One region of the Acidovorax sp. KPB24-03 genome, then DNA from elsewhere that is predicted to be linked to it. Evidence: predicted binding sites of a transcription regulator. Region 1 holds the regulator's gene; the other holds the start of a gene.
What was found. Region 1 encodes FNR, which switches genes on or off when oxygen is low (the NO sensors DNR and NnrR bind a similar motif). Its sites were predicted from a motif close to TTGATNNNNATCAA; they were not measured.
Positions count from the first base shown of each region.

Region 2: the regulator FNR is predicted to act here: its motif matches at 1,215-1,228, upstream of AC27KI_RS15465 (universal stress protein).

Region 1 covers NZ_BAAJYR010000285.1:17-4,099, reverse strand. Annotated here, with positions in the region: partial or broken gene ccoG (cytochrome c oxidase accessory protein CcoG) at 1-848, shown strand, start outside; gene AC27KI_RS19255 (FixH family protein) at 934-1,218, shown strand; gene AC27KI_RS19250 (hypothetical protein) at 1,264-1,557, shown strand; gene fnr (fumarate/nitrate reduction transcriptional regulator Fnr) at 1,589-2,308, opposite strand; gene hemN (oxygen-independent coproporphyrinogen III oxidase) at 2,486-3,868, shown strand; partial or broken gene AC27KI_RS19235 (sulfite exporter TauE/SafE family protein) at 3,880-4,083, shown strand, end outside.
Region 2 covers NZ_BAAJYR010000156.1:3,800-6,984, forward strand. Annotated here, with positions in the region: partial or broken gene AC27KI_RS15455 (LysR family transcriptional regulator) at 1-279, shown strand, start outside; gene AC27KI_RS15460 (metallophosphoesterase) at 313-1,158, shown strand; gene AC27KI_RS15465 (universal stress protein) at 1,284-1,706, shown strand; gene AC27KI_RS15470 (TetR/AcrR family transcriptional regulator) at 1,654-2,322, opposite strand; gene AC27KI_RS15475 (LysR family transcriptional regulator ArgP) at 2,376-3,185, opposite strand, start outside.

The DNA of each region.
Region 1 (4,083 bases):
TGCAGGGCGGCTGGCAGATCTTCTGGGTGCTGTTCTACGGCTTCGCCACCTACGGCAATGCCGGCTTCATGCGCGAGCAGGTGTGCAAGTACATGTGTCCCTATGCCCGGTTCCAGAGCGCCATGTTCGACCGCGACACGCTCATCGTCACCTACGACGACGCGCGCGGCGAGCCGCGCGGTCCCCGCACCAAGACGGTGGATTACAAGGCCCGGGGCCTGGGCGACTGCATCGACTGCACGCTGTGCGTGCAGGTGTGCCCGGTGGGCATCGACATCCGCAACGGCCTGCAATACGAGTGCATTGGCTGCGGGCTGTGCGTGGACGCCTGCAACACCGTGATGGACAAGATGCACTACCCGCGGGGGCTGATCCGCTTTTCCACGCAGAACGGCGTGGCGGCTCGCTGGGGCCGGGCGCAGATGCTGCGCCGCGTGCTGCGCCCCCGCGTGCTGGTCTACAGCGCGTTGCTGGTGGCGCTGTGCGTGGGGCTGCTGTCCAGCCTGGTGCTGCGCACGCCGCTTAAGGTGGACGTGGTGCGCGACCGCGCCGCGCTCTCGCGCATCGTGGCCGGTGGGCAGCTGGAGAACATCTACCGCCTGCAGATCATGAATGCCACCGAGTCCGGCCAGCGCTACCGCATCGGAGCGAGCGGGCTGCAGGGGCTGCGCGTGGCGTCCGACGCCGAGGTGGAGATCGGCGCGGCCGAGTCCCGCTGGGTGGCCGTGCGCCTGCAGATCCCCTACGGCTCCGCGCCGCCCGGATCGCATGCCGTGCAGTTCGACGTGCAGGCGCTGGGCTCGGGCGGCCATGTCGCCGAGAAGTCGGTCTTCCTGGTGCCGCGATGAGCGCCGCCGGCCACACCGTCACCGTTTCAGGCGCCAGACCGCTGTTCCGACCGCATTTCTTCTTTTCCTGTCAGGAGTGAACACCATGCCATCCCCTATCGCCGCCGCACCGGCTCCCCTTCCTTCGGCCGCTCCCTGGTGGAAGTTCGGCTTCGTCTGGATGGTCATTGCCGGGCCGGCCATCGTGGTCGTGGCGGGTTTCACCACGCTGTGGGTGGCGGTCGTGCGCCCCGACCCGGTGGTGGCCGAGGACTACTACCGCCAGGGCATCGAGATCAACAAGACGCTGCAGGGCGCGCCGAACAGCCTGGCCCCGGCCATGAAGGCGCGCAACCATGCGGCCACCCCCGTGCAGGACCAGCCGCGCTGAAGGCGGCCTGTCCGCACCACCCCCCGAAACGAGGAGACAAGCGCAATGTGGACCCAACGCCTCATGTGGATTGCATGGCCCGCCTTCCTGATGGCGGGCGTGCTGGAAATGCTGGTCTTTGCCCTGGTGGACCCACAGGACATGCACTGGTTCGGACAGCCGCTGGCGCTCTCGCGCGAGGGGGTCTACACCATCGCCTTCTTCGCTTTCTGGCTGGTGACGATGGCGTCGAGCGCACTCACCACGCTGCTGGCCATGTCGCCGTTCGAACTGAACCGCTGCCCCGTGCCCGTGACCGACCGGCCCGCCGACTGCGCGCGCCACCACCCGGGCGCATGAAATGCCAGCGCCGGTGCCGCAGGCCGGCCGCTCAGTGGCAGTTCTGCGAGTTCACGATGCGCTTGAGCGCCGCGGTCTCCAGGATGCGCACGTGGCGCTGCTTGACCTCGACGATGCCGTCCTCGACGAACTTCGAGAAGGTGCGGCTCACCGTCTCCAGCTTGAGGCCGAGGTAGCTGCCGATTTCCTCGCGCGTCATGCGCAGCACGAGTTCGGACTGCGAGAAGCCCCGGGCATGCAGGCGCTGCACCAGGTTGAGCAGGAAGGCCGCCAGGCGCTCTTCCGCCCGCATGCTGCCCAGGAGCAGCATCACGCCGTGCTCGCGCACGATCTCGCGGCTCATGATCTTGTGCACGTGGTGCTGCAGCGCCGTGACCTCGCGCGACAGCTCCTCGATGCGGTCAAAGGGCATGACGCAGACCTCGGCGTCTTCCAGCGCGACGGCGTCGCAGGTGTGGTGGTCGCTGACGATGCCGTCCAGGCCGATGATCTCGCCGGCCATCTGAAAGCCCGTGACCTGGTCGCGGCCGTCTTCGGTGGCCACGCACGTCTTGAAGAAGCCGGTGCGGATGGCGAAGAGCGAACTGAAGGGCTCGCCATTGCGAAACAGGGTGGCCCCCCGCTTGACCTTGCGGCGCACGGCCACGATGTCGTCGATCCGCTGCAGTTGCTGATCGTTCAGGCCCAGCGGCATGCACAGCTCGCGAAGGTTGCAGTTCGAGCATGCCACTTTGATGGTTTGCGGATTCATGGGAAAAGGCCTTTGTGGTGAGGGGAGGGCGGGCGGCCGGCAGGGTGGTAGAGCCCGGGCGAACGCCGGGCACCTGTCATGGATCAATTGTGGCAGCGTGCGCCTGCAGAACCCTTGACCCAGGTCAAGGGTTTCCCCCGGGGCCTGCGGCACATTGGGCAGGCACAAGGAAATCCCATGATCGCTGTCACCCCTGAACTCCTGCGCCGCTTCGACGTGCCCGGCCCCCGCTACACCTCCTACCCGACCGCCGACCGGTTCGTGGAGGCCTTCGGACAGGACGACTACGTTCTCGCGCTGCAGCAGCGCCGCCTGGGGTCGGCCGCCAAGGCACTGCCCTTGTCGCTGTATGTGCACATTCCCTTTTGCGAGTCGCTGTGCTACTACTGCGCCTGCAACAAGATCATCACCCGCCACCCCGAGCGGGCCGAGGTGTACCTGCGCTATCTCAGCCGCGAGATCGACCTGCACACGGCCCAGTGTGGCGTGGGCCAGGTGGTGAGCCAGCTGCACCTGGGCGGGGGGAGCCCGACGTTCCTGTCGGATGACGGCCTGCGGTCGCTGATGGCCATGCTCCAGCGCAGCTTCACGCTTGCGCCCGGCGGCGAGTATTCGATCGAGATCGATCCGCGCACGGTGGACGCGGGCCGGCTGGCGCTGCTGGCGGAGCTGGGCTTCAACCGCCTGAGCTTCGGCGTGCAGGACTTCGACCCCGAAGTGCAGAAGGCCGTGCACCGCATCCAGCCGGCCAGCCAGGTCTTCGACCTGGTGGCCAGCGCGCGTGCGCTGGGCTTCGAGTCCATCAACGTGGACCTGATCTACGGCCTGCCGCGGCAGACACCCGAGTCCTTCGAGCGCACGCTCGAGCAGGTGGGCCGGTTGCGGCCGGACCGCATCGCGCTGTATGCCTACGCCCACCTGCCCGAGCGCTTCAAGCCGCAGCGCCGCATCGTGCCGGCGGATCTGCCGCTGGCGGCGTCGAAGGTGGCCATGCTGTCGCAATCGCTGCGGTCGTTCCAGGACGCCGGCTACGTCTATGTGGGCATGGACCACTTCGCGCTGCCGGGCGACGCCCTGGCCGTGGCCAAGCGCCAGGGCCGGCTGCACCGCAACTTCCAGGGCTACAGCACCCAGCCCGATTGCGACCTGCTCGGCCTGGGCGTGTCGGCCATCGGCCGCGTGGGCGCCACCTACAGCCAGAACGCCAAGACGCTGGACGAGTACTACGACTTCATCAACCAGGGGCGCCTGCCGGTGGTGCGGGGCCTGGCGCTCACGCGCGACGACCTGGTGCGCCGCTCCGTCATCATGGCGCTGATGTGCCAGGGCGAGGTGCTGTTCGAGCCGGTGGAGCAGGCGTGGCTGATCGATTTCCGGCAGTACTTCGCCACCGAACTGCAGGCACTGGAGGACCTGCAGGCGCAGGGCCTGGTCGTGCTCGGCCAGGAAGGCATCGAGGTCACGGCCATGGGCTGGTTCTTCGTGCGCGGCGTGGCGATGCTGTTTGATCGCTACCTGCAGGCGGACCGCAACCGCGCGCGCTTTTCCCGCATCATCTGAAGGACGCCGCCATGCCCGACACCCTGGTCTGGACCGCGTTGGCCATGGGGCTGGCAGGCGGCCCGCATTGCCTGGCGATGTGCGCGGCGCCCTGCGGGGCGCTGGTGCGCGCTGGCGGCCCGGCCCACGCCGCGGCGGAAACGCAGGGGCGCAGACGGTGCGATGGGCGGGCCGCGGCCTGGCTTTGCCGGCGGACCGGGTGTGGGCACGGCCCT
Region 2 (3,185 bases), on a different contig from region 1:
GGCCGCGAGCGGCGCATCGTGCTCACGGTGAACCAGTTCTTCACCGCTGGGCGCGTGGTGACCACCACCGACCTGCTCACCGTGCTGCCGCGCCACTTCGTGGGCGTGGCCAGCATCGCCGGCGAACTGGTGTGGCGCCCGCTGCCCATGCCGCTGCCCACGGTGCATGTCGATGCGCTGTGGCACCGCCGCCGCCTGCACGATGCGGCCCACCGCTGGCTGCGGGGCGCGATGGCGCGCTCGGCCCTGCCCACGGCCCGGCGCCCTCCCGTGGCCTGACGGCGGCACCGCGCCAGCCTCCACAATCGGCGCATGAAGATTCAACTGCTGTCCGATCTGCACCTGGAAGCCCACCCCGCCTTCGCCCCCAGCCCCGCCCCGGGCGCCGACGTGCTCGTGCTGGCCGGCGACATCGGCTCCTACCAATCCGGCTCTCAGCTGGCCGACGACGACTTCGGGCTGGCGCGCTTTTCCCCGCTGCCGCAGTTCGCCGGCTGGCCGACCCCCGTGCTGTTCGTGCCCGGCAACCATGAATACGACATGCAGGATTTCGACGCCGCCCAGCAGCGCCTGCGCCAGGTGTGCGACCGCCTGGGCCTGATCTGGCTGGAACGCGAAAGCGTGGTGCTGGAGGGCGTGCGCTTCGTCGGCACCACCCTCTGGAGCGACTTCGACGCGCTGGCCGAGGACGAAGGCAGCACCGACCTCGCGCGCCGCCTGCGCCAGCGCGAGAAGGCCTTTCGCGCCGCCAACTTCTACCTGCGCAAGACCGGCGGCACCCGCAGCGGCGAGCCCTTCCTGGCCGAGCCGATGCGCGAGCAGTCCCTGGCCTGCCAAGCCTGGCTGCGCGACGCGCTCGCGCGCCCGTTCGACGGTCCCACCGTGGCCGTGACGCACTTCGCCCCGAGCCTGAAAAGCGCCGACCCGCGCTACGGGCTGATTCCCGGCACCGCGGGGTTCTGCAATGCGCTGGACGATCTGCTGCCCCATGCCCAGCTGTGGATGCACGGCCACCTGCATTCGCCGAGCGACTACACGGTGCAGGGCGCGCGGGCCGATGGAACGCCCTGGCGCTGCCGCGTGGTGGCCAACCCGCTGGGCTATGCCCGCAAGGGCGAGCAGGACACCTTCTCGCCGCATTTCACCGCCACCGTATGATCGTTCGCAGGTGCCGGCTTCCACGCCGGCGCTTTCGCCGCGCAGGGCATACAAAGATGACGCAGGTCAAGACAACAGGCGCACGCGCAGATTAGTCTGGTCCCTTCTCTTTCGGAGACGTCTTCATGAACATCCTCCTCGCCGTCGACGGCAGCCCGTACACCAAGAAAATGCTCGCCTACCTCGCCACCCACGAGGAACTGCTGGCCGGCACGCACGACTACACCGTGGTGACCGTGCAGCCCGCCCTGCCGCCCCGCGCCCGCGCGGCCCTGGGCAAGGAAACCGTCGAGAAGTACCACGCCGAAGAGGCCGAGAAAATCATCGGCCCGGTGGTCAAGTTCCTCGCCCGCCACGGGGTGGTCGCCCAGCGGATCGTGAAGACCGGCCCCATCGGCGAAACCCTCGGCAAGGTGGCGGACACCGGGAAGTTCGACCTGCTCGTGATGGGCTCGCACGGCCACGGCGCGCTCGGCAAGCTGGTGATGGGCTCCGTCAGTACCCAGGTGCTGGCGAACAGCCAGGTGCCGGTGTTGCTGGTGCGCTGACCCCTTGCGCGGCCAGGCCGCCGAAGCACGTCTCCACCGCCCAGTCGAGGATGCGCGCATCGGTGTACCGGCCGGTGGCGCGCAGCATGGCCGGCAGCGGGTCGGCCGAACGGGCCAGCAGCGCCCACAGCACCACGTCGGGCGGCCATTGGGCGTTCAGCTGGCCGGCCTCCTGGGCTTCCACGATCCAGGTGGTGATCCGCGCGCTGGCGGTCTGCAGCGACGCCTGGTAGCGCTCGCAGTCGCGCAGCGGCCCGGCCAGGCCGGAATTACGGCTCAGCAGCAGGGGCATCTCGTCGGTCAGCTGCAGCGACAGCATCCAGCGCAGCAGCGCCTGCAGGCGCTCGATGGCGGACTGGCCGGGCGGCACGCCCTGCAAAAACCCTTGCAGCCGGTCCACGGCATGCACCATGGCGGCGGCGCACAGGTCGTCCTTGCCGGCGAAGTGCTTGTACAGGCTGGCCTTGGCCACGCCCACTTCGGCGGCCACGTCGTCCAGCGTCATGGCCTCGAAGCCCTTTTCGCCGAGCAGGCGGCCCGCAGCCGCCACGATGGCCTCTTCCCGTGCCTGGTGCATTTGCGCCTTGAAGGAGGGGCGGGACGGGGGCGTGTTCATGCGGCGCATCTTAGCGACCGGCCGCGGCCCCCGGTACCGGGACAGCCCGGGGCCTACACCGCCAGCATGCGGGCCGCGGTGCGGGTCAGCGCCTCGGACAGCGCATCCAGCACCTCCGATTCGAGGTTCCAGCAGTGCCAGTAAAGCTGGATCGGCAGCGAATGGCCGGGCGCCAGGTCCACCAGGCTGCCGTCGGCCAGCGCCCCGCGCACCAGCAACTCGGGCACCACGCCCGCGCCCCAGCCGGCGGTGGCGGCACGCACCTGGCCTTCGGAGCTGGGCACGAACAGGTGGTGCAGCGCCACGCGCTTGAGGCCGAAGGCGCGCATCACGAACTCGGCCTGCATGTCGTCCTTGCGGTTGAACGACAGGAACGGCACGTCGCGGAAGTTGTGCGGCGTGAGCCCGTGCGGCAGGTAGCGCGCCGCCAGCGCCGGCGAGGCCACCGCCACGTAGTGCATGGCCCCGAGCGGCACCACCTTGCAGCCGCGCAGCGCCTGCTTGAGCGTGGTGACGCAGCCCAGCACCTGGCCCGAGCGCAGCCACTCCTGCGTGAAATCCTGGTCGTCCACGATGATCTCGACGGGCAGGCGCTGGCGCACCAGATCGTGCAGCGCCTCCAGCGCCCAGGTGGCAATGCTGTCGGCGTTGATGGCAATCGAGATGCGCTCGTCCTCGCGCGCGCCGCCGGGGGCGCTCGGGGCGAGTTCCTGCAGGTCGCGCTCCAGGTCGGCGCGCAGCAGGCGCAGCTGCTTGGTGTGCTTGAGCAGCAGCTGGCCGGCGGTGGTGGGCTTGAGCGGCCGGCTGCGCACGATGAGCACCGAGCCCACCTGCGCCTCCAGGGCGCGCAGCCGCTGCGAGAC